One region of the Neorhizobium galegae bv. orientalis str. HAMBI 540 genome, then DNA from elsewhere that is predicted to be linked to it. Evidence: predicted binding sites of a transcription regulator. Region 1 holds the regulator's gene; each other region holds the start of a gene.
What was found. The regulator LexA, encoded in region 1, represses DNA repair genes until DNA is damaged. The targets are predictions, from matches to a motif close to TGTTCNNNNTGTGTTCNG.
Positions count from the first base shown of each region.

Region 2: dnaE (DNA polymerase III subunit alpha) is a predicted target of LexA. The motif match lies at 3,849-3,866, and genes of this name have one in related genera.
Region 3: RG540_RS00260 (DNA recombination protein RmuC) is a predicted target of LexA. The motif match lies at 7,970-7,987, and genes of this name have one in related genera.

Region 1 covers NZ_HG938353.1:1,526,693-1,536,403, forward strand. The annotation lists gene lpxB (lipid-A-disaccharide synthase) at 1-275, shown strand, start outside; gene gltA (citrate synthase) at 305-1,594, opposite strand; gene RG540_RS07845 (ComEC/Rec2 family competence protein) at 1,883-4,390, shown strand; gene lexA (transcriptional repressor LexA) at 4,371-5,090, opposite strand; gene RG540_RS07855 (VOC family protein) at 5,291-6,163, shown strand; gene kdsA (3-deoxy-8-phosphooctulonate synthase) at 6,167-7,015, shown strand; gene eno (phosphopyruvate hydratase) at 7,126-8,400, shown strand; gene RG540_RS07870 (FtsB family cell division protein) at 8,564-8,881, shown strand; gene pdhA (pyruvate dehydrogenase (acetyl-transferring) E1 component subunit alpha) at 9,076-9,711, shown strand, end outside.
Region 2 covers NZ_HG938353.1:1,183,070-1,192,780, forward strand. The annotation lists gene proS (proline--tRNA ligase) at 1-908, shown strand, start outside; gene RG540_RS06045 (lipoprotein-releasing ABC transporter permease subunit) at 962-2,269, shown strand; gene RG540_RS06050 (ABC transporter ATP-binding protein) at 2,284-2,967, shown strand; gene dnaE (DNA polymerase III subunit alpha) at 4,111-7,608, shown strand; partial or broken gene RG540_RS06060 (L,D-transpeptidase) at 7,720-8,990, opposite strand; gene RG540_RS06065 (DNA polymerase IV) at 9,099-9,711, opposite strand, start outside.
Region 3 covers NZ_HG938353.1:43,408-53,118, forward strand. The annotation lists gene lnt (apolipoprotein N-acyltransferase) at 1-946, shown strand, start outside; gene RG540_RS00225 (helix-turn-helix domain-containing protein) at 1,099-1,515, shown strand; gene metK (methionine adenosyltransferase) at 1,700-2,959, shown strand; gene trmB (tRNA (guanosine(46)-N7)-methyltransferase TrmB) at 3,044-3,745, shown strand; gene RG540_RS00240 (BQ00720 family protein) at 3,750-4,007, opposite strand; gene RG540_RS00245 (Hsp20 family protein) at 4,052-4,480, opposite strand; gene RG540_RS00250 (nucleoside hydrolase) at 4,677-5,618, shown strand; gene RG540_RS00255 (ribokinase) at 5,782-6,681, opposite strand; gene RG540_RS00260 (DNA recombination protein RmuC) at 6,732-7,937, opposite strand; gene def (peptide deformylase) at 8,049-8,564, shown strand; gene fmt (methionyl-tRNA formyltransferase) at 8,623-9,558, shown strand; gene truA (tRNA pseudouridine(38-40) synthase TruA) at 9,558-9,711, shown strand, end outside.

The sequences.
Region 1 (9,711 bases):
CCATGCTCGCAAAACGCATCAAGACCTGGTCCGGCGCCCTGCCGAACCTCATCGCCGACTATGTCGTCGTGCCGGAATACGTCAACGAGGTGGTGCGGCCGGCAAGCTTATGCCGCTGGGCCGAGCGCTTGTCCTCCGACACGATGCAGCGTCGCGCCATGATCGAAGGTTTCGATCTTACGTGGGAGCGTCTGCAGGTGCCCGTGCCACCCGGCGAGGCGGCCGCCGGCATCGTTCTCCAGGTTCTGGACATGAAAAAACCCGGCCATTTCTGACCGGGTTTTTATTTGGTGATGATTGCCGATTAACGCTTGGAAACCGGGATGTAGTCGCGCTGCGCTTCGCCGGTATAGAGCTGACGCGGGCGGCCGATGCGCTGTTGCGGATCTTCGATCATTTCGGCCCACTGGGCGATCCAGCCGACGGTACGGGCGAGAGCGAAGAGCACGGTGAACATGGTGGTGGGGAAGCCCATCGCCTTCAGCGTGATGCCCGAATAGAAGTCGATATTCGGGTAGAGCTTCTTCTCGATGAAATACTCGTCTGTAAGCGCGATGCGTTCCAGTTCCATCGCGACCTGCAGCAGCGGATCGTCCTTGTGGCCGAGTTCGCCGAGCACTTCATGCGTGGTCTTTTGCATGATCTTGGCGCGCGGATCGTAGTTCTTGTAGACGCGGTGACCGAAGCCCATCAGACGGAACGGATCATTCTTGTCCTTGGCGCGGGCGATATATTCCGGGATCTTGTCGACCGTGCCGATTTCCGTCAGCATGTTGAGCGCAGCTTCGTTGGCGCCGCCGTGAGCCGGGCCCCAGAGGCAGGCAATACCGGCCGCGATGCAGGCGAACGGGTTGGCGCCCGACGAGCCGGCGAGGCGGACCGTCGAGGTCGAAGCGTTCTGCTCATGGTCGGCATGCAGGATGAAGATGCGGTCCATGGCGCGCGACAGCACCGGATTGACCACATACTCTTCGCACGGAACCGCAAAGCACATGCGCAGGAAGTTCGACGCATAGTCCAGGTTGTTCTGCGGATAAACGAAGGGCTGGCCGATATGGTACTTGTAGGCCATCGCGGCAAGCGTCGGCATCTTGGCGATCATGCGCAGCGAAGCGACCATGCGCTGGTGCGGATCGGTGATGTCGGTGGAGTCGTGATAGAAGGCAGACAGCGCCCCGACACAGCCGCACATGACGGCCATCGGATGGGCGTCGCGGCGGAAGCCGGTGAAGAAGCGGCTCATCTGCTCATGCACCATCGTGTGATGGGTCACGCGATAGTCGAAGTCCTTCTTCTGGGCAGCGGTCGGCAGTTCCCCGTAAAGCAGCAGGTAGCAGGTTTCCAGGAAGTCGCCATGCTCGGCCAGCTGTTCGATCGGATAACCGCGATGCAGCAGGATGCCGGCGTCGCCATCGATATAGGTGATCTTGGATTCGCAAGACGCCGTCGAGGTGAAGCCGGGGTCGTAGGTGAAGGTGCCAGTGTGCTTGTAGAGAGCGCCGATATCGACCACATCGGGACCGATGGTCCCCGACTTGACCGGCAGATCGACTTGTCTGTCACCGATTACCAGATTTGCGCTTGTTTCCGTCATGCTGATCCTCCAACCTTTTGGCGGCATGGCGCCCTAAAAGCGCCACAAGAATTAAGCGTCCACCAGTTTAGCTATATGATCCGAAAGCTGATGCCAAGCTGTCGTGACGGCATTTTGTGCAGCGCGAAAAATTATTGGGCAACAGCTTTTGCTTGGATGTCCAACTTCCTGTTGCATGCCCTCTCGACGCCTCGGAATTCCCGATATTTAACCGCCAGTTGACGACCGAGGAATTAACGCGCAGGTTGTATTGCCGCATGTCTGGCGGTGGGGCGAACAGAGCGTTTCATGCCGGAGGAAGATGCATTTCCGACGCATGCCGAGGCAGGGAAGCTGATATCCCGGCCGCCGGACCCCCGCATAAACACAAGCGCTCCCGACTCGGGCAAGCTCCGAAATCTGGCCGAGCTTTTCCCCGCGATCGAGCGCCGCCCGCCGGTCCATACGCTGGACGGAGGCTTTCGCCGCTCCGCAAGCCGACGCCTCGATCGGCTGCGACGCCGTCTCCCGGTCATGCTGGAGGAGGAGACGGTCTACGGCCATGGCTTCCTTTTCCTGCCGGTCGTCGTCGGGGCAGGGGCCGTCTGCTGGTTCGCACTGCCCCAGAACCCCGCTTTCTGGCCGTTTTTCCTCGTTTTCTGCGTTTGCACAATCTTCGTCATCGCCTCGCGCCATCGCTCCGGCACGATCCATCTCTTGCCGCTCGGTGTCGCACTCTTTCTGGGCGGCATGATGCTGGCACAGTTCGAGACCTGGCGACGGTCCACCGTCGTTCTCGATATGCCGGTGACCACCGAGCTTGCCGGCGTGGTCGAGCGCAGGGAGATCGATGCCCAGGGCCGTTGGCGCTATGTCGTCCTTATCGACCGGACATCCAATCCGGAAGTCAGGCGCCCGCCGGAGCGTGTATCGCTGCTTGCAAGGTCCCGACATGAGCCCGCCCAGATCGGCGAGACGATCAGCGGCCGCACGCGCCTTTCACCGCCCTCCGGACCGGCACTGCCTGGCCTCAACGACTTTGCCTTCTCCTCCTATTTCGACGGCATCGGCGCGGTCGGATTTTTTTATGGAGCGCCGAAAAAACAGGCTGCCGGTCCGTCCGGGCGGAGCTGGATTGCCGACATCGAAAGCCGGCTTTTCGATCTCCGCAGCGCAATCGCCACTCGTATCCGTGAGACCGTGCCGGGAGATCCCGGCGCCTTTGCCGCGGCAATCGTGACGGACGAACGCCGGGCGATCTCCAAAGGGACGACCGAGGCTTTGCGGCTTTCGGGATTAGCCCATATCGTCGCCATTTCCGGGCTGAACATGGCGCTCGCCGCCGGTATCTTCTTTGTCGGCGTGCGGACGGCGCTTTCGGTCTTTATGGGCTTCGGCCATGCCTATCCGGTGAAGAAGATCGCCGCACTCGGCGCCCTGATAATGGTCACCGCCTATTACCTGATCTCCGGTTTCGGCGTTTCGGCCGAGCGGGCCTACATCATGATGGCCATCATGCTGGTTGCCGTCCTCTTCGACCGACCGTCGATCAGCCTGCACAATGTGGCGCTGTCCGCGCTCGTCATCATCGCCATGTCGCCCTCGGAAATGCTCGGGCCGAGCTTCCAGATGTCGTTTGCTGCCACCGCCGCCTTGGTCGCCGGTTACGCGCTCTGGAAACAGAGAGCCGAAGGCCGCGATCCTCAGCCTCTGCCGTTCCGTCACCCCATGGTGATGCCCGTCCTAGCCTCCCGGAATTTCGCAGCCGGCGTTTTCGTCACCTCGCTGATCGGCGGCGTTTCGACCGCGATGTTTTCGGTCGAGCATTTTCATCGCATCGCCACCTATGGCCTCGCCGCAAACCTCGCAGCCATGCCGATCATCTCTTTCGTGGTGATGCCGGCCGGTCTGGTCGGCATGCTGCTGATGCCCTTCGGTCTTGATGCTCCTTTCATGAAGCTCATGGGCCTCGGTCTGGAAGCGGTGATCGCCATTGCCGGGCACGTGGCCGCCTGGGGCGGTGATGTCGGGATAGGCCGCCAGCATCCATGGTTCCTGACGGTCTCGACGGCAGGCTTCCTGCTGCTGACCCTGCTCAGGACGAAGCTAAGGCTGATCGGCCCGCCGCTGATGGTGACCGCTCTGCTGTTTTCCTGGCATGAGCGATCGATGCCCCTGGCGGATATATTGGTCTCGGAAGACGGGACGATGGTGGCGCTCGTAGACGAGGGACGGGTTACTACCAATCGCGCCCGCCCGCCTGATTTCATCTATGATCAGTGGAAGAGGGCGCTTCTGCTCGGCGACCCGACCAAACCGGATATGTCGCCAGCCAGAGACAAGCCGCCCGACCGCAAGCCATCAGGCGCAAAAAACGATAAGCGCCGTGAGTTGACCTCGGCGGAACTCGAAACCGTGAGGTTGCGAATAAGCCAGGTGACTTCCGCCCGCTTCACCTGCGAACCGAAGGCCTGGTGCGCCGCAAGCACGGACAACGCCATCATCGTGGCCGTAGAAGACGGCCGTTATGCCGGCGCTGCCTGCGACGCCGCCGATCTTGTCATCGCCCCGCGGGCACGCTTCGACCGATGCCGGTCCGGCGGACTGATGATCAATGGCACGACGCTCAGAAAGACCGGCGCGCTGGAGATTTCGTTGAACGGCACGGGCGACATACGACGCTGGCAGGTCCGTGCCGCAATGGCAGCCGAGGACAGGCCCTGGACCCGGCACCGCCACCATGATTGGCGAAGCCAGAGTTTCGACAACGCGTTGCCGGAACCGCTCCGGCAGCTGATCAGTGATAACGGCGGATGAGGCCGACGAGCTTGCCCTGGATCTTCACCCGATCAGGCCCGAAAATGCGGGTTTCGTAGGCGGGGTTGGCGGCTTCGAGCGCGATCGAGGCGCCGCGGCGGCGAAAACGCTTCAGCGTCGCTTCTTCATCGTCCACTAGCGCCACGATGATGTCGCCGGGATTGGCTGTCGTGCCGTTGCGGATGATCACGGTGTCGCCGTCGAGAATGCCGGCCTCGATCATCGAATCGCCCTTGACCTCCAGCGCGTAATGTTCTCCGGAGCCGAGCATCTCGGCCGGCACGGAGATGTCGTGCGTGTTGTTCTGGATCGCCGAGATCGGCACGCCGGCGGCGATGCGGCCCATGACGGGAACGGTCGTGGCGTTCGACGAGCCATCGTTGGCTGCGAGTTTCTGAGGTGCTGCGACCGGCTGCGGTTTGCCGAGGCTGCCCTCGATGACGCTAGGCGAAAAACCGCGCCGCGGCTGGATGCTTGGCGAATAAGCCTCCGGGAGCTTGATGACTTCCAGCGCGCGGGCCCGGTTCGGCAGGCGGCGGATGAAGCCGCGCTCCTCGAGCGCCGTGATCAGACGATGGATTCCGGACTTGGAAGCAAGGTCGAGCGCGTCCTTCATTTCGTCGAATGACGGCGGGATACCGGATTCCTTCATGCGTTCGTGAATGAACAGAAGCAATTCCTGTTGTTTGCGCGTGAGCATCTTTTGGCACCCTCAGAGTCGGAAACAAATCCAGAACGGACACTATATGTTCCATATGTGTTCCGCAAGTCCCTAAATTTCTGTGAAGTATGATGATTTTTTCTTCATAGATGCGTGCCAGATATCTGGTGTCACACCACTTGCGCGGCGCCAGCCCGCTGCCAAAGTAGCTTTGCGATTCCAATTCAGGGGGCCCTCGCGTGAACGCAAGACCGATCGATCATCTCGTGCTGCCGGTGGCGGGACTTACCGCTGCGCGTTCCAGGCTCACGGAGCTCGGTTTTACAGTTGCGCCGGACGCTTTTCATCCTTTCGGCACCGCCAATGCTTGTGTGTTCTTCTCGGATGGGACCTACCTGGAGCCGCTGGCTCTTGCCAACCGACGCCATGCGGGTGTTGCGGCAAAGCGCGGCAACGTTTTCACCGCCCGCGATCTCGCCTTCCGCAAGACGTCCAACCGGCAGGGCTTTTCCGCTCTCGTTGTCGCGACCCGGGACGCGATGGCCGATCATGCGCGTTTCAAGATGCGCGGCGTCTCGGCAGGCGAGGTGCTGGAATTTTCCCGCGGCATGACCCTGGCTGACGGTTCCGAGACGCAGGCGAGCTTCCGGCTGGCATTCGCCGGCGATCATCGCGCGCCCGAATTCTTCCTGTTTTCCTGCCAGCGCATCAACCCGCTGCCCGCAGATCGCAGTGGGCTGGAGCGGCATGCCAATACCGTTACCGGCCTGAGCGAAATCATCCTGTCGGCCCCGACGCCTGCCGATTTCGCTCCGCTGGTCGAACAGGTGCTGCTGACCAAGGCCGCGCCGGAGGCTGCACCGCTCCAGCTTGCCGCGGCCAATGCCCGCATCCGGATACTGCAGGATCGGGAGCTCGAGGCGGAATTTGCGCTTCAGCCGACCCCGGGCGCCGAAGGACTGCGCGGCCGGGCGGTCATCTTCAAAACCGCCGATCTTGCCGTGACAGAGATCACCCTTGCTGCTAATGACGTCGCATTCGTCCGCCGGGAGGGCCGCGTTCTCGTCTCGGCGGCACCCGGCCAGGGTGTTTTGTTCGGCTTCGAGGAATAGATCATGGAAGTTACCGCAAACTCCAGCGTCTCCGTCGGCGAAGGAGGCGGCAAGGTAGTTTTCGCGCAGAACGCAAAACTGTCGCTGATCGCCGGTCCCTGCCAGATGGAAAGCCGCGACCACGCCTTCATGATGGCAGGCGCGTTGAAGGAACTCTGCGGCAAGCTCGGCATCAGCCTCGTCTACAAGTCCTCCTACGACAAGGCCAACCGCACGTCGATTTCCGGCAAGCGCGGCATCGGGCTCGAAGAGTCGATGGAAATCTTCGCAGACCTGAAGCAGGAGTTCGGCTTTCCGGTTCTGACCGACATTCATACGGAAGAACAATGCGCTGTCGTCGCAAAGACGGTGGACATCCTGCAGATCCCGGCTTTCCTGTCACGCCAGACGGACCTGCTTGTCGCCGCTGCCAAGACCGGCCGCGTCATCAACGTTAAGAAGGGCCAGTTCCTGGCGCCCTGGGATATGAAGAACGTACTCGGCAAAATCACCGCGAGCGGCAATCCCAACGTATTGCTGTGCGAACGCGGCGCGTCCTTCGGCTACAACACACTCGTTTCCGACATGCGTTCATTGCCGATCATGGCGTCCATGGGCGCACCGGTGATCTTCGATGCGACGCATTCTGTGCAGCAGCCTGGCGGGCAGGGAGGCTCCACCGGAGGAGACCGCAGCATGGTGCCGGTCCTTGCACGGGCAGCGGTTGCCGTCGGCATTGCGGGCTTGTTCATCGAAACTCACGAGGATCCGGACAACGCTCCGTCGGATGGCCCGAACATGGTGCATCTGAAGAACATGCCGCAGCTCCTCGAAAAGCTGCTCGCCCTCGACGCCGTCGCCAAGGCGGCCTGAGCGCGCCCACAAAAAGCACGCAAACTGCTTCGATTGTAATTTTCGTGTCATTGATTATGAGACATTTTCAGTGACCTCGTGACGTCAAGTCCAAACCCAGGGAGAGACCCTTGACCGCCATCACCGATATCATCGCCCGCGAAATTCTCGACAGCCGCGGCAATCCGACCGTTGAGGTGGATGTCTATCTGGAAGACGGTTCGATGGGCCGTGCGGCCGTTCCGTCGGGCGCCTCCACCGGCGCACATGAAGCCGTCGAGCTGCGTGACGGCGGCAAGCGCTATCACGGCAAGGGCGTCGAAAAGGCGGTCGAAGCCGTCAACACCGAGATCTTCGATGCGATCGGCGGTTTCGATGCAGAGAGCCAGATCCATATCGACAAGACCATGATTGCGCTCGACGGCACGCCGAACAAGTCGCGCCTCGGCGCCAATGCCATCCTCGGCGTCTCGCTCGCCGTTGCAAAGGCTGCCGCCGAGACCTCGGGCCTGCCGCTCTACCGTTATGTCGGCGGTCCGAATGCGCATGTCCTGCCGGTTCCGATGATGAACATCATCAACGGCGGCGCTCATGCCGACAATCCGATCGACTTCCAGGAATTCATGATCATGCCGGTCGGCGCCGACACGCTGAAGGACGCCGTGCGCATGGGCTCGGAGATCTTCCACGTCCTGCGGAAGGAACTGGCGGCCCAGGGCCACAACACCAATGTCGGCGACGAAGGCGGTTTCGCACCGGGCCTGAAGAGCGCTCCGGAAGCCCTCGATTTCATCATGAAGTCGGTCGAGAAGGCCGGCTACACCCCAGGCGACGACGTCTGCCTGGCGCTCGACTGCGCCTCGACCGAGTTCTTCAAGAACGGCAAGTACGAGATGGAAGGCGAGGGCCGCACGCTCGAGCCGGAAGCCATGGCCGATTACCTCGCCGAGCTTGCAGCCAAATATCCGATCATTTCGATTGAAGACGGCATGGCCGAAGACGATTGGGCCGGCTGGAAGTACCTGACCGACAAGATCGGCGCCAAGTGCCAGCTCGTCGGCGACGATTTGTTCGTCACCAACTCGTCGCGCCTGCGCGATGGCATCAGGCAGGGCGTCGCCAATTCGATCCTCGTCAAGGTCAATCAGATCGGCTCGCTGTCGGAAACGCTCGATGCCGTCGAGACTGCCCACAAGGCGGCCTACACCGCCGTCATGTCGCACCGCTCGGGCGAAACCGAAGACTCGACGATCGCCGACCTCGCCGTCGCCACCAATTGCGGACAGATCAAGACCGGCTCGCTGTCGCGCTCCGACCGGCTTGCCAAGTACAACCAGCTTATCCGCATCGAGGAAATGCTCGGTCCGCAGGCCGTTTATGCCGGCCGCAGCGTCCTGAAGGCCTGACAGCCTCCTAGGTTCGACATTTTCATGGAAGCCCGCGCCGAAAGACGCGGGCTTTTTTCGGACTCGATTCTGGTCAACGATTGCTTAAGCAAGTTCTGCGAATTTGAAGCTCTGTTTCGGATCGATTTGAGATCCCGTAAGCGTGGCAAGGCGTTAGAGCGGTATGTGGACAAAGCATCATAAGAAAAGAAAATTCGGCCGTTTTGTTCTTCCCGCCATCACAGTCGCGTTTCTTTGCTACTTCGGCTATCATTCCATCCACGGCGATCTCGGCTTGATCGCCACGGAGGAATTCGAACGTCAGCGGCAGGCGCGTGCAGGCGAGCTCGCAAAGTTGACCGCACGGCGCGAGACGCTGGAGCGGCAGGTTCAGCTGATGAGCGATGGTTCGCTTGACAAGGATATGCTGGACGAGATCGCCCGTTATCAGCTGAATGTCTCGCGCGGCGACGAAATCGTCATCTTCAACAACTACTTCTAAATTAACCGAAATCCAGTTAATTTCATATTTCTGTAACCTTTTCATCGTGTTGCGCGGAATGTGAGCCATGCGTTTATGGCATTGCTGGGGCAGCTTTTCTTGCCTATGGTACGGCCCGACACCAGAGTGGGAATCTGGCGATACACGTCAGGGCGTAATCTCGCTCTCAACGCAGAACTCAAAGGGAGGGATGAATGGCGCCGACAAAAACCGCGTCTGTATCCGGCCGCAAACCAGCGGCAAAGTCTGCAATCAAATCAGCCTCGAAATCCTCCGCCAAGGAGTTTACGGGTAAGAACACCCCGGATTTCGGCAAGGATCAGGATCTTCACGCCTATCGTGAGATGCTGATGATCCGCCGTTTCGAGGAAAAGGCCGGCCAGCTCTACGGCATGGGCTTCATCGGTGGTTTCTGTCACCTCTATATCGGCCAGGAAGCTGTCGTCGTCGGCATGCAGATGGCGCAGCAGGAGGGTGACCAGGTTATTACCGCCTATCGCGACCATGGGCATATGCTGGCAACCGGCATGAGCGCGCGTGGCGTCATGGCCGAGCTCACCGGACGCAAGGGCGGCTATTCCCGAGGGAAGGGCGGCTCGATGCACATGTTCTCCAAGGAAAAGAATTTCTACGGCGGCCACGGCATCGTCGGCGCCCAGGTTTCGCTCGGAACCGGTCTCGCCTTCGCCAACAGGTATCGTGGTAATGACAGCGTCTCGGTCGCCTATTTCGGCGATGGCGCGGCCAACCAGGGCCAGGTCTACGAGAGCTTCAACATGGCGGCCCTCTGGAAGCTGCCGATCGTCTATATCGTCGAGAACAACCGTTAT
Region 2 (9,711 bases), 340 kb from region 1:
GTGACGAGATCCGTCCGCGCTTCGGCACCATGCGCTCGCGCGAATTCCTGATGAAGGACGCCTATTCCTTCGACCTGACCAAGGAAGACGCCGAGCATTCCTATCGCAAGATGTTCACCGCCTATCTGCGCACCTTTGCGAGGCTCGGCCTACGGGCGATCCCGATGCGCGCCGATACCGGCCCGATCGGCGGCAACCTGTCCCACGAATTCATCATCCTTGCCGAGACCGGCGAGTCGGAAGTGTTTTCCCACAAGGATTTTGTGAACTTCGATATCCCCGGCACGGACACCAATTTCGACAATGTCGAGGCCATGCAGGCGGTCTTCGACAAGTGGACGTCGATCTACGCCGCGACCTCGGAAATGCACGACGAGGAGGCCTTCAACGCCATTCCCGAGACCGATCGGCTGTCCGCCCGCGGCATCGAGGTCGGCCATATCTTCTATTTCGGCACCAAATATTCCGAGCCTATGGGCGCCAAGGTGCAGGGACCGGACGGCAAGGAACACCCTGTCCACATGGGTTCCTACGGCATCGGCCCGACACGCCTTGTTCCCGCCATCATCGAAGCATCGCATGACGACAACGGAATCATCTGGCCGGCATCGGTCGCGCCGTTCGACGTCGTGGTCATCAACATGAAGCCCGGCGACGAGGCCTGCGACCGGATCTGCGAAACGCTCTATGGCGGTCTCGCAACGGTCGGCAAGGACGTGCTCTACGACGATACGGACGAGCGCGCCGGCACCAAGTTCGCGACCGCCGACCTGATCGGCGTGCCGATCCAGGTGATTGTCGGACCCCGCTCCGCCGCGTCAGGCGAAGTGGAGGTCAAGGACCGCAAGACCGGCGAGCGCGAAACGCTGACCGTCGAAGCGGCCATGAACAGGCTCGCCGGCCGATAAGCCGGTCGGGCTATAGGGCGGATCTACCGCCGACGGCAGGTTGAGGAAACGGCATGGCGAGCGTCGCGGCGAATGGTGAAGCGGTAAAGGCGGGTGGTTCGCCCGCGGCCGGTCCTTTCTCGGCCTTCGAGCGGATGGTCGCCTGGCGTTACCTGCGCTCGCGCCGCCGCGAAGCTTTCATCTCGGTGATCGCCGGCTTCTCCTTCATCGGCATCATGCTCGGCGTTGCGACGCTGATCATCGTCATGGCCGTGATGAACGGGTTCCGCACCGAACTCATCTCGCGCATCCTCGGCATCAACGGCCACATGATCGTCCAGCCGATCGACGGCCCGCTCACCGATTACGCCGAGCTCACCCAGAAATTTGCGTCCGTGCCGGGCGTCCGCATGGCGTTGCCGCTGGTCGAGGGCCAGACGCTGGCGTCGGGCCGCGGTGGTGCAGGTTCCGGCGCGCTGGTGCGCGGCGTCCGTCCGGAAGATCTCGAAAAGCTGTCCGAAGTCGCCGGAAACGTCAAGTCCGGCGATATGGTCGGTTTTGCCTCGGGGCAGGGCGTGCTGGTCGGCTCCAGGCTCGCCGCCCAGCTCGGCCTTTCTGCCGGCGACCAAATCACGCTGATCTCGCCGGAAGGCGACGTGACGCCGATGGGCGTCAATCCACGCGTCAAATCCTACCCGGTCTCCGGCATTTTCGAGATCGGCATGTCGGAATACGACGCGACGATCATCTATATGCCGCTCGAGGAATCGCAGCTCTATTTTAATGCCGAAGGCATCGTTCAGTCGATCGAGCTGTTCGTCGACAATCCAGACAATGTCGACGACCTGCGCCCGAAGATCGAGGCGGCGGCGGGCCGCCAGATCTTCATCACCGACTGGCGCCAGCGCAACCAGACCTTCTTCTCCGCGCTTCAGGTGGAGCGCAACGTCATGTTCATGATCCTGACCCTGATCGTACTGGTGGCGGCGCTCAACATCATCTCCGGCCTGATCATGCTGGTGAAGGACAAGGGCAGCGATATCGCCATCCTGCGCACCATGGGCGCGGGTGCGGGGGCGATCATGCGTATCTTCTTCATGACCGGGGCGGCGATCGGCATCGTCGGAACGTTTGCCGGCGTCCTGCTCGGCGTGGTCGTCTGTCTCAACGTCGAATCCATCCGCCAGTTCTTCTCCTGGGTCTCGGGCACCATCCTCTTCGATCCGCAACTCTATTTCCTCAGCCAGTTGCCGGCGGAGATGAGCTTTGGCGAGACCTTCTCGGTGGTCATGATGGCGCTCGTTCTTTCCTTCATCGCGACCATCCTTCCGGCTTGGCGAGCCTCCCGGCTCGATCCTGTCCAGGCCCTCCGATACGAATAGGACCCACATCCTTCATGGCACCCAAAACCGTCTTGCAGCTCTCGGGCGTCGAACGTCACTATGGCCAGGGCGAGACCACGCTTTCGATCCTGAAGGGGGCTGATTTCGACCTGAAGACCGGCGAGATCGTCGCGCTGGTCGCTCCGTCCGGCACAGGCAAGTCGACGCTTCTGCATCTCGCCGGCCTGCTCGAACATCCCGACGCCGGCGAGGTCTTTCTCGCCGGGCATGCCTGCAACGGGCTTCCCGATGCGGAGCGCACCGCGATGCGCCGCAACCAGATCGGTTTCGTCTATCAGTTCCACCATCTCCTGCCGGAGTTTTCCGCGGTAGAGAACATCATGATGCCGCAGTTGATCGCCGGCCTTTCCAAGGCCGAGGCGAAGGAGCGGGCGGCTCAGCTTCTGGACTATATGCGCATCGGCCACCGTGCCGAGCACCGCCCCTCCGAGCTTTCCGGCGGCGAGCAGCAGCGCGTGGCGATTGCCCGCGCCGTCGCCAACGCCCCGCGCGTGCTTCTCGCCGACGAGCCGACCGGCAATCTCGACCCGAAGACGGCCTCTTACGTCTTCGACGCGCTGGAGGCGCTGGTGCGCCAGTCCGGCCTCGCGGCCCTGATCGCCACCCACAACCACGACCTCGCCAGCCGCATGGACCGCCGCGTGACAATCGAGGGCGGCAAAGTCGTCGAGATGTGAAGAGGCGGATATGCGTGCGTCTGGATCCTTGGGTCAAGCCCAAGGATGACGGAGAGGGCGGCGGATGAGGGAGGAGAGGCGCCCGTCATCCAAGGTCGCCACCCTCGGCATCCAAGGTCGTCATCCTCGGCATCCAAGGTCGTCATCCTCGGGCTTGACCCGAGGATCCACCCTCCAAACGCCGACCTATCCGGGCATATCTGACACCTGCCCTCCAGCCCTATCAAGCACTTAGCCTCCCGCTCATCCCCCGCCTTCCCAACCTGTGCCTACAATCCCCCCGTTCCGTCGCGGATACACCGGCAGGCGTGCTGGCGAGGCGGGACCGGCGCCGGGTGGGAGGAAACGACGTAAGTCCTTGCATTCGGGGTTCGCGGAAAATGGTCTCGCCTCCGGCGACAACGGGGAGAGGTGAAGGCAAACGGACCGAGCCTTCGTCTCTTGATGCCCGAAAGCGCGCGCCGGACGTGCCTGTGCGGCACACATGGTGGCTGACCGGATGGTGTCGCCGGATTTTCAAAGTCCGACCGATACTATCGGAGCAACCGGCGGAGATCCGTGGAAGCCTTTCCGATCAAATCGGATGGGGCGTCCCGGGTCATACGAACACCGTCCGGAAGAGCCACGGCAGAGGGACCGAAGTCGCGGATATTAACCGCCGAACGGGGCGCTGAGAGGTGTCACCTAAACTAAAAACTTACGAGGCAGCTTTCAGCGCCCCGTCCGAAATTGCTCATGCCCGGATGGTCATCCAGTCCGGACGTATCCGCATGCGCCGATCCGGCCGAACCCTCACCGTTAATCCCTTGTTTACCAGGTGAGGGAGGATATCGCGATATGGTTGTTTCTGGTCTGTTCTTTTATTGACTCCCAAACAAAATGAGAACAAAATAAAAACATAAGAGAACACGGGAGACGACGATGACTGACCTGCTTCGTGACATTGCCTCATTCGCTTCCATCGCCACATTCGTGGCCAGCCTCTCGATGATCATGATGGCCATGTAATCCGGGATGTGGGCGCCCGCCTCGGCCGAAAGGCGTTGAGGAGGGAATTCCGAACTGGACTCTCAAGCCCCTGCGCCGGACAATAGCCTGATTCATGAGATGGTTCCCGCTTCATCAAACGGGTAAGGCGCAGGCATGGCAGACAAGATGGACGTGAAATCGGGATCGGAAGAGCTGGGAAACACCCCTCAATTCGTTCATCTGCGCGTCCATTCCGCCTACTCGCTTCTTGAAGGCGCCTTGCCGCTCAAGAAGATCCTCTCGAAGGCGATCGCGGACAATCAGCCGGCGATCGCGATCACCGACACCAACAATCTTTTCGTCGCGCTGGAATTCGCCCAGAAGGCGATCGGCGACGGCCTGCAGCCGATCATCGGCTGCCAGCTGTCCATCGATATGGAAGACCAGTCCGACGAGCGTCGCAACAGCCACCAGCAGCTCGCCAAGCTGCCGGCGATCGTCGTGCTCGCGGCCAATGCCGTCGGTTACGAACGGCTCGTCGATCTGATCAGCCGCGCCTATCTCGGCGACGAGGGGCATCAGTCCATCCATATCAGCCGCTCCTGGCTGGAGGACGGCGGCACCGAAGGCCTGATCGCGCTGACCGGGGCCGGAAGCGGGCCGGTCGACGTGACTCTGAAGGAAGGCAATGCTACGCTTGCCGAAGCAAGACTCCTGAAGCTCAAGGAGATATTCGGCGATCGGCTCTATGTCGAACTGCAGCGCCACGGCGCCTACGACCGGCGCCACGAGCACAAGATCGTCACGCTCGCCTACGACCACGACCTGCCGCTGGTCGCGACCAACGAGGCCTTCTTTCCCACCAAGGCCGATTACGATGCCCATGACGCGCTGATGGCGGTTGCCCACAACGCGATCGTCTCGGACGACACCCGCTTCCGCCTGACGCCGGACCATTATCTGAAGAGCCGCGCGGAGATGGCAAAGTTGTTTGCCGACCTGCCGGAGGCGCTCGAAAACACCGTCGAGATCGCGCAGCGCTGCTCCTTCGTGCTGAAGACCCGTAATCCGATCCTGCCGCGCTTCACCGGCGCCACCGACGATCCGGCGGAAGCCGAACGCGCCGAGGCCGAAGAGCTGCGCCGCCAGTCCGTCGAAGGCCTCGAAGAGCGCATCGCGACGCTCGGCATGACGCGCGGTTATACCGAGCAGGATTATCGGGACCGGCTGGATTTCGAGCTCAGCGTCATCGAGAAGATGAAGTTCCCGGGCTACTTCCTGATCGTCGCCGACTTCATCAAATGGGCGAAGCAGCAGGGCATCCCGGTTGGTCCCGGCCGTGGTTCGGGTGCGGGTTCGCTGGTTGCCTATGCGCTGACCATTACCGACGTCGATCCGCTGCGTTTCTCGCTGCTGTTCGAGCGCTTCCTCAATCCCGATCGCGTCTCGATGCCGGACTTCGACATCGACTTCTGCCAGGATCGCCGCGAAGAGGTGATCCGCTACGTGCAGCAGAAATACGGCCGCGAGCAGGTGGCGCAGATCATCACCTTCGGTTCGCTGCAGGCACGCGCCGCCTTGCGCGACGTCGGCCGCGTGCTCGAAATGCCCTATGGACAGGTCGACAAGATCTGCAAGCTGGTGCCGAACAACCCGGCCAATCCGACCCCGCTGTCGAAGGCGATCGAGGAGGATCCGAAATTCCAGGAGGAGGCCGACAAGGAACCGGTCGTCGCCCGCCTTCTCGATATCGCGCAGAAGATCGAAGGCCTCTACCGCCACGCCTCGACCCACGCCGCCGGCATCGTCATCGGCGACCGTCCGCTGTCGAAACTGGTGCCGATGTATCGGGACCCGCGCTCGGACATGCCGGTCACCCAGTTCAACATGAAATGGGTGGAGCAGGCAGGGCTCGTGAAGTTCGACTTCCTCGGCCTGAAGACACTGACGGTGCTGAAGACCGCGGTCGATTTCTGTCGCAAGCGCGGCATCGAGATCGATCTCGCCAAGATCCCGCTCGACGACACCAAGACCTACGAGATGCTCTCGCGCGGCGAGACGGTCGGCGTGTTCCAGGTGGAAAGTGCCGGCATGCGCAAGGCGCTGATCGGCATGCGGCCGGACTGCATCGAGGACATTATCGCGCTCGTGGCGCTTTATCGTCCAGGCCCGATGGAGAACATTCCGACCTACAATGCCCGCAAGCACGGCGAGGAGGAGATCGAGTCGATCCACCCGACGATCGACCACCTCCTGAAGGAGACCCAAGGGGTTATCGTCTATCAGGAACAGGTGATGCAGATCGCCCAGGTGCTCTCGGGCTATTCGCTCGGCGAGGCCGACCTGCTGCGCCGCGCCATGGGCAAGAAGATCAAGGCGGAGATGGATCAGCAGAGCGAACGCTTTGTTGATGGCGCCATCAAGAACGGCGTCTCCAAGCCGCAAGCCAACAACATCTTTGAACTGCTGGCAAAATTCGCCAACTACGGCTTCAACAAGTCACACGCCGCGGCCTACGCCATCGTCTCCTACCAGACGGCCTTCATGAAGGCGCATTATCCGGTCGAGTTCCTCGCCGCCTCGATGACCTACGATATGTCGAACAGCGAGAAGCTGAACGACTTCCGTCAGGATGCCGGCCGTCTCGGCATTGCGGTCATTCCGCCGTCGGTGCAGACCTCGTTCCGGCATTTCGAGACCGGCGACAACAGGATCTATTACGCGCTGGCCGCCATCAAGGGCGTCGGCGAGTCGGCGGTCGATCACATCACCGAAGTGCGCGGCGATGTGCCGTTTGCCAGCATCGAGGACTTCTGCCTGCGGATCGACCCGAAACAGGTCAACCGCCGCGTCATGGAAAGCCTGATCTCGGCGGGTGCCTTCGATTGTTTCGGCCGCGACCGCGCCGAGTTGAGCGGCGGCCTCGACCGCATCATCGGTTATGCGCAGCGTGCGCAAGGGGAAAAGGTCAGCGGCCAGCATGACATGTTCGGCTCATCCTCCGCCTCCGGGCCGGAGACGCTGATTTTCCCGTCGTTTACGCCGTGGATGCCGTCAGAAAAGCTGATGCGCGAATACCAGGTGCTCGGCTTCTATCTCTCCGCCCACCCGCTCGATGCCTATGCCAGCGTGCTCGCCAAGATGCGCGTCCAGAATTTCGCGGACTTTTCCGCCGCCGTGAAACAGGGCGCTACCGCCGGCCGGCTGGCCGGAACGGTGACCAGCAAGCAGGAGCGCAAGACCCGCACCGGCAACAAGATGGGCATCGTCACTTTCTCGGATGCGACCGGCCAGTTCGAGGCCGTGCTGTTCTCGGAGGGGCTGGCGCAATATCGAGACCTGCTCGAGCCCGGCAAGTCGCTGGTCATCACCGTGCAGGCGGAAGAGCGGCCGGAAGGTATCGGCCTGCGCATCCAGACCGCGCAGTCGCTCGAGGAAAAGTCGGTGCAGATGCAGAAGGCGCTGCGCGTCTTCGTCCGCGACTCAGGCCCGATGCGCGCGGTTGCCCGGCACCTCAATGCCCGGGGCGACGGGCTGGTGTCCTTTGTGATCATCAAGGATGACGGGAAGCGGGAAATCGAGGTGGAGCTGACGGAAAAATACCGCATCTCGCCGGAAATCGCCGCGGCGCTGAGGACGGCGCCGGGCGTTCTCGATGTCGAGCTGGTCTAGGAGACTTTAATAGAGGCCGTAGGCGCGGGGCTTGGCGTCCGTCCGCCGCTGGCTGACCGGCTGCTGCTTGGTGATCGACGACTGCATCTGCGCTTCGGCGACCCGCTGCGCCGGCTGGGTGATGGTGATGAAATCGGTGCCGTCGCCGGTGTCCGGGCCGATGCCCTGGTCGTTGATCGTCAGGGACGAACCGTTGCTGATCAGCGTTTCAATCCGGTCTCGAATGTCGGCCGGGATTCGATGCGGCTGAGGGCCTGTGCGGCAGCACCGGGCGCATAAGGGTTGTCGGCCACCGTGATCCCGAGCCGCTGCTTCACCGCGGCGCTGAGGCCATTCGGCACGGTGATGCTGTGCCATTCGGCCGTCTCTTCCTGGCGCTCGACCTTGTCGACGCTGAAGAAATGCGTGCCGAGCGCGATTTCCGGATCCTTGATGACGATCGGCGCCTCGAACTGCGGCTGGAAATTCTGGCGCACCATGATCTGGCCCATCGGCGGACGCGGCTTGCCCGCGGTCTCGTAGAGCGAGGCCAGGAATTCCGGCGTCACCAGCGCGCCCTTGGGCGACAGGTTCTTCCAGCGCTTGAAGCCGGCAATCGCGCTGCGGGTCATCGGACCGGCGGAGCCGTCGCCGCCGCCGGTGTCGAACCCGAGCTGCTGCAGCAGGATCTGGGCATCCATCAGCGTCTCGCGGTCGCCGCGGCGGGTGATCAGGATGCGAAGCGGCGCAGCGTCTTCCGCAGAACTTGCCGCCGGTTTTGTCGCAGGCGGCGACGCATCGGTCGCCGGATGGATGATCGAGGGATTGTTCGGGGCGACGTTCATCGCCACTTCGACGGGTTTGGAGCTGTTGCCGATCGACGAGGTCCGGAGCTCGACGTCGGAAAGCAGCGGCCCGGTCGGCAGCGGCTTGCGCGGCAGGAACAGGTTGGCGTTCTCGATCAGCTGCGGCACGACCGGTGCGTCGGTGATGATCACATGCGCACCGCGCTCGGTGATCTGGTAGAGCGATTTCGCGAAGGCGCCCGGCATGCGCACGCAGCCATGCGAGGCGGGATAGTTCGGGACACTGTTTGATTCGTGAAGCGCGACGCCCGACCAGGTCAGGCGCTGCATCCACGGCATGGGCGCGTTCGAATAGAGATTGGATTCGTGATATTTCTGCTTTTCGAGGATCGAAAAGATGCCGCTCGGCGTCGAGTGGCCTTCCTTGCCGGTCGACACTTTCGAGGTGGTGACGACCGTTTCGCCGTCATAGACGACCAGCGACTGCTTGTCCTTGGAAACGATGATCTGCAGCGTGCGGGCACCTTCCGCAAAAGCTGCATGCGACAGCATGGTCGCAGACAAAAGACCTAACCCGAACACCAGGCGACGCAACATGACCGACCCCATACGCAATACAAGACCCGCACATTAGCGCATGAGGTTTAAGGAAGGTTATCCGCGCCGCGAGTAGTTTTAACGTTATGGTTAATAACGGATCACATTTCATTGATCCCGGCGGCGGTTTCCAAAAGTATATCCGGTCTCGACCGCGGCCTTGCCGAACTTGTCGCGCAGCTTGTCCATCGCCGCTTCCGCGGCCGCACGGCGGCCTGCCTGGCGGTCGACGAGATCGGGCGGATCGGCAAGCGTCGGGTCGCCGAGATCTGTGACGCCGATGCCGAGCAGGCGGAATTTTGTGCCGTCGGTCTCCTTTTCCATCAGCGACAGGCCGGTCCTGAAAATACGGTCGGCGAGCTGGGTCGGGTCTTCCAGCCGCTTGTTGCGGGTGCGGCTCTTGAAGTCGGAGGTCTTCAGCTTGAGAACCACGGTCTGCCCGGCAATGCCGTGTTTCTTCAGCCGCGTTGAAACCTTTTCGGAAAGCCGGCGCAGGATCGGCACGAGGTCGTCATAACCCGCGATGTCGTCGAAGAAGGTGGTCTCGGCAGAAACGCTCTTCGCCGCGTCGTTGACATGCACCTCGCGGTCGTCGATGCCGCGCGAGAGGCGATAAAGCCGCTGGCCCATCGTGCCGTAGCGGCGCATCAGGTCGGCCTCCTGCATGGCCTGGAGCTGGCCGATGGTGCGGATCCCGTCTGCCTCCAGTGTCGCGTTGAAC
Region 3 (9,711 bases), 1.5 Mb from region 1:
CGGTTATGGCGCCTATCGTTTGCACATCGCCGACGCCGCGCTGGCTCCGGCCGCCGATAGCCAGCCGGTCGTCCGCATCGTCCAGCCGGTGATCGACCAGGCGCGAAAACTGGATGACGCCGAACGGGCGGCGATCTTCGAGGAACATCTGGCGCTGTCGGCTTTGCCGCCCGAGAACGGTGGCAAGCGGCCGGACATCATCGTCTGGCCCGAAACCTCGGTGCCCTTTATTCTGACCCAGAACCCGGATGCGCTGACCCGCATTGCCGAGGTGCTGCAGGATGGTCAGGTCCTCATCACCGGCGCGGTCCGCTCGGAGGATGCGGGCGCGGGCTTCGCGCCGCGTTTTTACAATTCCATCTATGTGATCGACAGCCAAGGCCAGATCGTTTCGGCCTCCGATAAGCTGCATCTGGTCCCGTTCGGTGAATATGTTCCCTACGAGGATCTGCTGCGCAATCTCGGTATTCCCGATGCCATCGCCATGCCGGGCGGCTTTAGTGCCGCGCCCGTGCGGGCCATGCTGACCCTGCCGGGCGGCAGGATCTTCTATCCGCTGATCTGTTACGAAGCGATTTTCCCGGACGAGATTGGGCCGGACGTGGAGCGGGCGAGCGCGCTTCTGAATATTACCAATGACGGCTGGTTCGGAGCGACGCCGGGACCGTATCAGCACTTCCAGCAGGCTCGAATCCGCGCCGTCGAAAATGGCCTGCCGCTGATTCGCGGGGCGAATACTGGCGTTTCGGCGGTCGTCGACCCCTTCGGAAGGCTGATACGGGGTATGGACTACAATCAAAAAGGCGTGATTGACGCAACCTTGGGCAGTATTTCAATCTCGCATTGGGATGTGAAAGCTCGGGAGCAGCACTTCTGGTTGGTTCTTGCAGGGATGTTGTTGATTGCAGGCGTCTCGCGCGTTGGTTTTAATTTTCGGACGAATTGACCAAAAACCCCTAAAATTGCATAGTGGTCTCAGCCTTTCGTCTCGCCATATGCTTCAAACGTTGAGCCTGTTGTGACCAGCCGCGCGAAGTGTATCACCACACGCAGACCGGGTTGTGAGGATTAAACAACAAACGTCGTCAGGACATCGTTATGATTGAAAACAAAAAGAAGCCGAACCCGATCGATATTCACGTCGGGAGCCGGATTCGCCTTCGCCGGACCATGCTCGGAATGAGCCAGGAAAAGCTGGGCGAAAGCCTTGGCATTACGTTCCAGCAGATTCAGAAATACGAAAAAGGCACCAACCGCGTCGGCGCGAGCCGTCTGCAGAACATCTCCAGCATTCTCAACGTGCCGGTCTCCTTCTTCTTCGAGGATGCGCCGGGCGATCAGGGCGGTCAGGGCGGCATGGCAGAAGCCTCGAGCTCCAACTACGTGGTCGATTTCCTCTCCTCCTCCGAGGGCCTGCAACTGAACCGGGCTTTCGTGAAGATTTCCGACCCGAAAGTTCGTCGGCGTGTGGTTGATCTCGTAAAAGCTCTGGCAGCGGATGCCGAGGTCGAATAACGACCATTCGATATCAGCACGGAAGCGGCCGCAAGGCCGCTTTTTTGTTGCCTGTCCCGAGGTGACGGGTGTTGCGGGAATGTCTAACTTGTAGACATAAAGATATATTTATGTCGTTGTACGCTTGTGTTTGTCGGTGAAAATCACTACACAGGTGCGTCGTTTCTTTGAGGGGAATCCCGTAATGCGCGCAAGTTATCTGTTCACCAGCGAGTCCGTTGCCGAGGGCCATCCGGACAAGGTTTGTGATCGTATCTCCGATGAAATTGTAGATCTTGTGTACCGCGAAGCGGCCAAGACCGGCGTCGATCCCTGGACCGTGCGCATTGCCTGCGAAACGCTGGCGACCACGAACCGTGTGGTGATCGCTGGCGAAGTCCGCCTGCCGCCGAGCCTGATGAAGAAGGACAAGGACGGCAAGGACGTCATCAATCCCTCGAAGTTCAAGTCCGCCGCCCGCAAGGCTATCCGTGATATCGGTTACGAGCAGGACGGCTTCCACTGGAAGACGGCCAAGATCGACGTGCTGCTGCATTCCCAGTCCGCTGATATCGCGCAGGGTGTTGACAGCGCCGCCGACAGGCAGGGCGATGAAGGTGCCGGCGACCAGGGCATCATGTTCGGTTACGCCTGCAAGGAAACGCCGGATCTCATGCCGGCACCGATCTATTATTCCCACAAGATCCTGCAGCTGCTCGCCACCGCCCGCAAGAAGGGCGAAGGCGATGCCGGCAAGCTCGGCCCGGACGCCAAGAGCCAGGTGACCGTGCGTTACGAAAACGGCAAGCCGGCCGCGGTCGACTCGATCGTTCTTTCCACCCAGCACCTCGACGAGAGCTGGGATTCCAAGAAGGTCCGCGAGGTCGTGGAACCTTATATCCGTGAAGCGCTCGGCGACCTGCCGATCGCCAAGGATTGCAAGTGGTACATCAATCCGACCGGCAAGTTCGTCATCGGCGGCCCGGATGGTGACGCTGGCCTTACCGGCCGCAAGATCATCGTCGACACCTACGGTGGCGCGGCTCCCCACGGCGGCGGCGCATTTTCCGGCAAGGACACGACCAAGGTCGACCGTTCGGCCGCTTACGCTGCCCGCTATCTGGCCAAGAACGTCGTTGCTGCCGGTATTGCCGATCGTTGCACGATTCAAATCGCATACGCCATCGGCATCGCCCAGCCGCTGTCGATCTATGTCGACCTGCATGGCACAGGCAAGGGCGTGACGGAAGACCAGGTGGAAGCGGCCATCCGCAAGGTCATGGACCTGTCGCCGACCGGTATCCGCCGCCATCTCGACCTCAACAAGCCGATCTACGCCAAGACGTCCGCTTATGGCCACTTCGGCCGCAAGGCCGGCCGCGACGGTTCCTTCTCCTGGGAGAAGACCGATCTGGCGAAGCCGCTCAAGGATGCGCTGAAGGAAGAGCCCCTCAAGGCAGCCTGATTGGCCTTTACGGATAGCTCCATAAAACTGTAAAGCGGGTGCCTCCTGACGGAGACGCCCGCTTTTATCGTGAGAGACCAGCCCATGACCGAACCGCAGCACCCGAGCCGCAGCACCGAAGCCTTCTTCGGACGCCGCAAGGGCAAGCAGCTCCGCGAGCGCCAGGCGGAAGGGATTGCAACTCTGCTGCCTGCACTGAAGCTCGATCTTGCGGCGCCCGCGCCCGCCGCGCTTTCAGAGATATTTCCCATTCCCGTGGAGGAGCTGCGGCTGGAGATCGGCTTTGGCGGCGGCGAGCACCTCGTCCACCGCGCGCAGGAAAATTTAAAAACCGGCTTCATCGGAGTTGAGCCGTTCGTCAATTCCATGGCGAAGCTTTTGTCGCGCGTCGACGAACTGGGGCTCAAGAATATCCGGGTCTATGACGACGACGCCACGCAGGTGCTCGACTGGCTGCCGGATGCATCGCTCGATCGCATCGACCTGCTCTATCCGGACCCGTGGCCGAAGCGGAAACATTGGAAAAGGCGGTTTGTATCTGCGGTCAATCTCGACCGATTCCACCGCGTGCTGAAGCCGGGCGGTCTGTTCCTGTTCGCATCCGACATCGACACCTATGTCAACTGGACGCTGATCCATTGCCGCGACCATGGCGGATTTCAATGGCAGGCGGAGCAATCTTCCGACTGGCTGACGCCCTTCGCCGGCTGGCCAGGTACGCGATACGAAAACAAGGCCCGCCGAGAAGGCCGTTCCTCGGCCTATCTGACATTCAGGAAAGCCTGAAAGGTCAGTGCAGGCTGACGGTCTTCAAGTCGTCTTCAGCTGCCTTGAAGAAGGTGCTGGAGCGATTGTCGGTCAGAAGAATCGGCGTGCCATCTGCGCCGAACAGGGCCCAAAGATCGAGACTGGGATCGATATCCGGGGCTTCAGGGAAGCAGCGGGACACTTCGTCCGACCGCATCTTGCGAATATATCCGACCTCTCCAGCACCCAGATGAGCAAGTTCGGACAGCGTCAAACGCGTATTCGCTTCTTTCAGGAGCATTCCAGCCTCCAGCATTGAGGGGCAACGGCATTGGCGCCGTTGACCTACTCTGAGACGGAAATGTTAATTTTTCGCACCATGCGCGCGGGCTCGGGGCGGATAAGGTCGACAGAGAGCAAACCGTTCTTGAGCGAAGCGCCGGAGACCTGCATTCCGTCGGCAAGCACGAACATACGCTGGAACTGGCGGGCGGCAATGCCGCGATAAAGATAGTCGCGCTCACCCTGCTCCGTCTGACGCCCGCGGATGACGAGCTGGTTTTCTTCCGTCGTCACATCAAGCTCGGCTTCGGAAAAGCCGGCGACGGCCAGCGTGATTCGCAGCCGTTCGGGAGCCCCGGAAGCGTCGGCGCGGATGCGTTCGATATTGTAGGGAGGATAACCGTCGTTCGCCTTTGCAAGGCGTTCGAGTGTCTTTTCCATGGCGTCGAAGCCCAGAAGCAGGGGGCTCGCAAACGGCGTCATTCGGCTCATCGTACAGTCCTTGCAACAAGCGACCATGTCGGCGCCCGTCGGGCGGCCCGCCAACTCCGCCACTATATGGGAGGTTCCGGGGGTGACCGCAAGGATCAGCGCCAGTGCCGGTTGTTACGATTGCTCTGCGGGGTCATGTAGCACTTGACAGAACGTAAGGTTGTAGACCACTACCCGCGGAGACAAGGGGGCATCCATGCAGCGCCGGAAGATCATCATCGACACGGACCCGGGTCAGGACGACGCCGCGGCGATCATGCTTGCGTTTGCGAGCCCGGACGAGATCGAGGTGCTTGGTCTCTGCGCGGTCGCCGGAAACGTGCCGCTTTCCTACACCAGCCGCAACCTCCGGATCGTCTGCGAACTCTGCGGCAGGCCGGATGCGCCGGTTTATGAAGGCGCGCTGAAGCCGACAGTGCGACCACAGGTGACCGCCGAGCACGTCCATGGCAGGACCGGCCTCGACGGTATCGAATTGCCCGAACCGACAATGTCGGTGAAAGCAACGCATGCGGTCGACTTCATCATCGAGACCCTGCGCGCCGAGTCGGCCGGAACGGTAACGCTCTGCACGCTCGGGCCACTCACCAATATCGCGCTCGCTCTTGAGAAAGCGCCGGACATCGCGGGGCGCGCTAAGGAACTGGTGATGATGGGCGGCGGCTTTTTCGAGGGCGGCAACATCACGCCGGCTGCCGAATTCAACATCTATGTCGATCCCGAAGCGGCAAAGACCGTCTTCGCCTCGGGCATGCCGATCGTCATGCTGCCGCTCGACGTCACCCACCAATTGCTGACGACCAAAGCCCGGGTCGAGAAGATCGCCGCGCTCGGCACCCGTCCGGCGGAGGTCCTGGTCGCGTGGCTTGCCTTTTTCGAGCGCTTCGACATTGAAAAATACGGTTCCGATGGCGGACCGCTGCATGATCCGACGGTCATTGCCTACCTCATCAAGCCCGAGCTCTTTTCGGGCCGGGACTGCAATGTCGAGATCGAAACGCAATCGGAGCTGACGGTCGGCATGACTGTAGTAGACTGGTGGCACGTCTCCGGCCGCAAGCCGAACGCCAAGGTCATGCGCCATGTCGATGCCGATGGTTTTTTCGAATTGCTGACGGAGCGGGTTGCCCGGCTCTGAGCGATCGCAGCCGATGCCAGTTGTCATACGCGTGTATCGTGATCCATTCACGGCCCGCGGAGATAGAGATCACGACCGAAAATGGGCGTCTTCACCTTGGCCAATTGCAGATGCCCGCCATCGCAACGCGGGAAAATACCGACTGACGCCCGGGCTGGCCAGCTTAGACCCTTGCATCAACCGCCCCGGCAGGCGGGATCGACGGCTGGGCGCCGCGGCTGAGGCAGGCGAGCGAACCGGCCACTGCGGCGCGGCGAAGCGCTTTCGCAAAATCCAGCCCCTGTTCGAGGCTGGCAGCCAGGTAACCGCAAAACGTGTCGCCGGCGCCGACCGTGTCGACCGGTTCGATCTTCAATCCCTCGGCGGCGATGACCTCTCCGTCGCGGATCGCGACCACGCCGTCGCCGCCGAGCGTCACGACGTATGTCTGGCCGGTTTCCGCATGCAGTTTTTTCAACATCTCCTGGCGCGCGGCGGCATCCGGGATCGGGCTTCCGGCCAGCAATTCGAATTCCGTTTCATTGGCGACGACGATATCTGCAAGCCGGGCCAGCCGGGCGGCATCGCCGGTCAGCGGCGCGGTGTTAATCACCGTCTGAATGCCTTTGGCGCGCGCCGCGTTGAGCGCGGTCTCTACCGTCTCGGCCGGAATTTCGAGCTGCAGCATCAGGATGTCCCCGGTCTTCATGGCTTCGACCGCCGCTTCGGCCTGTGCCGTGCTCACCGTACCGTTGGCGCCGGCCACCACCGCGATCATGTTTTCGCCCGTGCCGCCCACCAGGATCAAGGCCGTGCCGGTTGGATCGGTTACATGAGCGACCGCGGAGAGGTCGACTTTGGCGTCATCGAGAAGCGCCAGCGCCGGCGCAGCAAAACCATCTTCCCCAACGGCTCCAACCATATGCACGGCGCTTCCGGCACGGCATGCTGCGAGCGCCTGGTTGGCGCCCTTGCCACCGGCGGCCGTCGCAAAATTCGATCCCGCAACCGTCTCGCCCGGCTGGGGCAGACGTTCGGTCGTGGCGATGAGATCCATGTTGATGGAGCCGAGGACGGTGATCATGGGCAGGCCTGCTTGCGTAAATTAAAGTCGCGCGACACTGCCCGAGAGGATCACTCCTCGTCAACCACCCGCAGCTTGAGCAGGCCGGTACGGCTTTCGACCGCCTTGGCCTGGGGCCGATCGCGAGCCACCTCGGCTTCGTGGGGCGCCTCCAATTCGAGAGCCTCTATCTTGGCGCCGCGGCGGTTGAGCTTGTCGGTGGAGGTGAGGATCTGTTCGACATCCTTCTGCGCGGCAAAGAAATGCGCTTGAAGTTTGCGGGTGCGGTCGTCGAGGCGGGAAAGATCCTCGATCAGCAGCGCCACTTCGCCCTGGATGAGGTGTGCCTGCTCGCGCATCCGCTGGTCCTTCAGCACGGCCTGGATGACCTGGATGGACAGCATCAGCAGGGAAGGGGAGACAATGACGATGCGGGAACGTTGCGCCTTCTGCACAGCGCTTTCGAAATGTTCGTGGATCTCCGCGAAGATCGATTCCGACGGCACGAAAAGGAAAGCCATTTCCTGCGTTTCGCCCGGGATCAGGTATTTTTCCGAAACATCGCGGATATGCACTTCGAGATCGCGCTTGAAGGCCTGGGCGGCCGCCTTTCTGGCTTCGGGCGCTGCTGCCTCGCGAAAAGCGTTCCAGGCTTCGAGCGGAAATTTGGCATCGATCACCAGAGGTGGCGCGCCGTTCGGCATCCTGATCGTGCAGTCCGGCCTGGTGCCGTTCGAAAGCGTAGTCTGGAAACCGTAGGCGCCCATCGGCAATCCGTCGGCAATGATCGCTTCCATTCGGCCCTGACCGAACGCGCCTCGCGTCTGCTTGTTCGAGAGGATCGCCTGCAGGCCGACAACGTCCTTGGCGAGGGTCTGGATATTGTTCTGGGCGGCGTCGATCACCGCCAGCCGTTCCTGAAGCCGCTGCAGGTTCTCGTGCGTCGATTTGGTCTGTTCGGTAATCGTCGCGCCGATCCGGTGCGTCATGCCGTCGAGCCGCTGGCTGACCGACTGGTTGAGTTCCGATTGCCGCGTTGAAAGCGTCTCCGCCATTGCCGACAACCGTCCCTGCATCTCGCTCTGCGCTCTCAGAAGTTCAGAAAGCCGGGCTTCGCCTTCCATCGCTCGCAAGGCCGCATCTTCCTGCCGCCGAAACGATGCGCGCCGGACCAGGAACAGCCATAACAGTAGCAATGCCGCTCCACACATCACCGCCACGATGGCAGCGCGCGGATCGTCGAAGAAACGGGAAAGGCCAGCAACAAGATTATTCATGGCGGGAAACTAACAGAAATTTGCCGCTTGAAAAGATCAAAACGTGAACATCTCGCTTCCTCCTGCCGTAATTTCTATTCCTTCGGAAAAAAAGATGGGTTATGGGAAGCCATGACGATCAAGCCTCTGATTATTCTGCCTGACCCGATCCTGCGTCAGGTTTCCAAGCCGATAGAGCGTGTTGACGCCGAGCTTCTGAGGCTCGCCGACGACATGCTGGAGACGATGTATGACGCGCCGGGCATTGGCCTTGCTGCGATCCAGATCGGCGTGCCGCGCCGTCTGCTCGTCGTCGACATCGCACGTGAGGGTGAGGAAAAGCAGCCGCAGGTCTTTATCAATCCGGAGATCGTCAAATCCTCCGACGAAATCGCGGTGTATGAAGAGGGCTGTCTTTCCATTCCCGAATATTATGCCGAGGTGGAACGCCCGGCGACCGTCAGCGTCAAGCATCTCGGCCGCGACGGTAAGGAATATGTGGTGGAGGCCGACGGCCTGCTCGCCACCTGCCTGCAGCATGAGATCGATCACCTGAATGGCGTGCTTTTCATCGACCATATCTCCCGCCTGAAGCGCGAGATGGTGATCAAGAAATTCACCAAGGCTGCCAAGTCCAAGGCGGTCTGAACCGTCGCTCGGGCGATCCGAGTTAAGAAGGCGCGGTCTCTTGAGACGCGGAATGTCCATGTCTCTTCGCATCATCTTCATGGGAACGCCGGAATTTTCCGTGCCGACGTTGCAGAGCCTGAAACATGCGGGCCATGAGATCGTCGCCGTCTATACCCAGCCGCCGCGCCCGGGTGGCCGCCGCGGGCTCGATCTGGTGAAGTCGCCGGTCCATCAGGCCGCCGAACTGCTGGGCATTCCCGTTTTTACGCCGGCGAATTTCAAGGATACCGATGAGCGCGAGAAATTCCGCGCACTCAAGGCGGATGTTGCCGTCGTCGTCGCCTACGGTCTCCTTCTGCCGGAAGCGATCCTGACGGGCACACAGCTCGGTTGTTACAACGGCCACGCTTCGCTCCTGCCGCGCTGGCGCGGTGCCGCGCCGATCCAGCGGGCGATCATGGCGGGTGACAAGAAGACCGGCATGATGGTCATGCAGATGGAAAAGGGCCTCGATACCGGTCCCGTTGCACTGTCGAGGGAAGTGGAAATCAGCGAGAACATGACGGCGGGCGAGCTGCACGACAAGCTGATGCTGGTCGGAGCCCGTGCCATGGTCGAGGCGATGGGGAAACTCGCAGCCGACGACCTGCCGCTGACGCCGCAATCGCCGGAAGGCGCGCTTTATGCCGCCAAGATCGACAAGGGTGAGACGCGCATCGATTTTTCGAAGCCCGCAGATGACGTGCATAACCACATTCGCGGTCTGTCGCCGTTTCCGGGCGCATGGTTCGAGGCGGAGATCAACGGCCGGCCGGAGCGCGTAAAGGTTCTCGGCTCGGAAGTCGGCGAGGGGCAGGGCGAGCCCGGAACGGTTCTGGACGAAGCGTTGACCGTTGCCTGCGGCGCGGATGCGGTGAAGCTCCTCAAATTGCAGAAGGCCGGCGGCAAGCCGTTGGCCGCGGCGGAGTTCCTGCGCGGGACGCCGCTTGGGCCGGGCACGAGGCTCTCCTGATGCCCCGATTCCGCATGGCCGTCGAATATGACGGCACGCCCTATGTCGGCTGGCAGAAGCAGAAGAACGGCCACTCGGTACAGTCGGCGCTTGAAAATGCCATCCTGTCCCTGACCAAGGAGACCGTGGTGGTCAAGGGCGCCGGCCGCACCG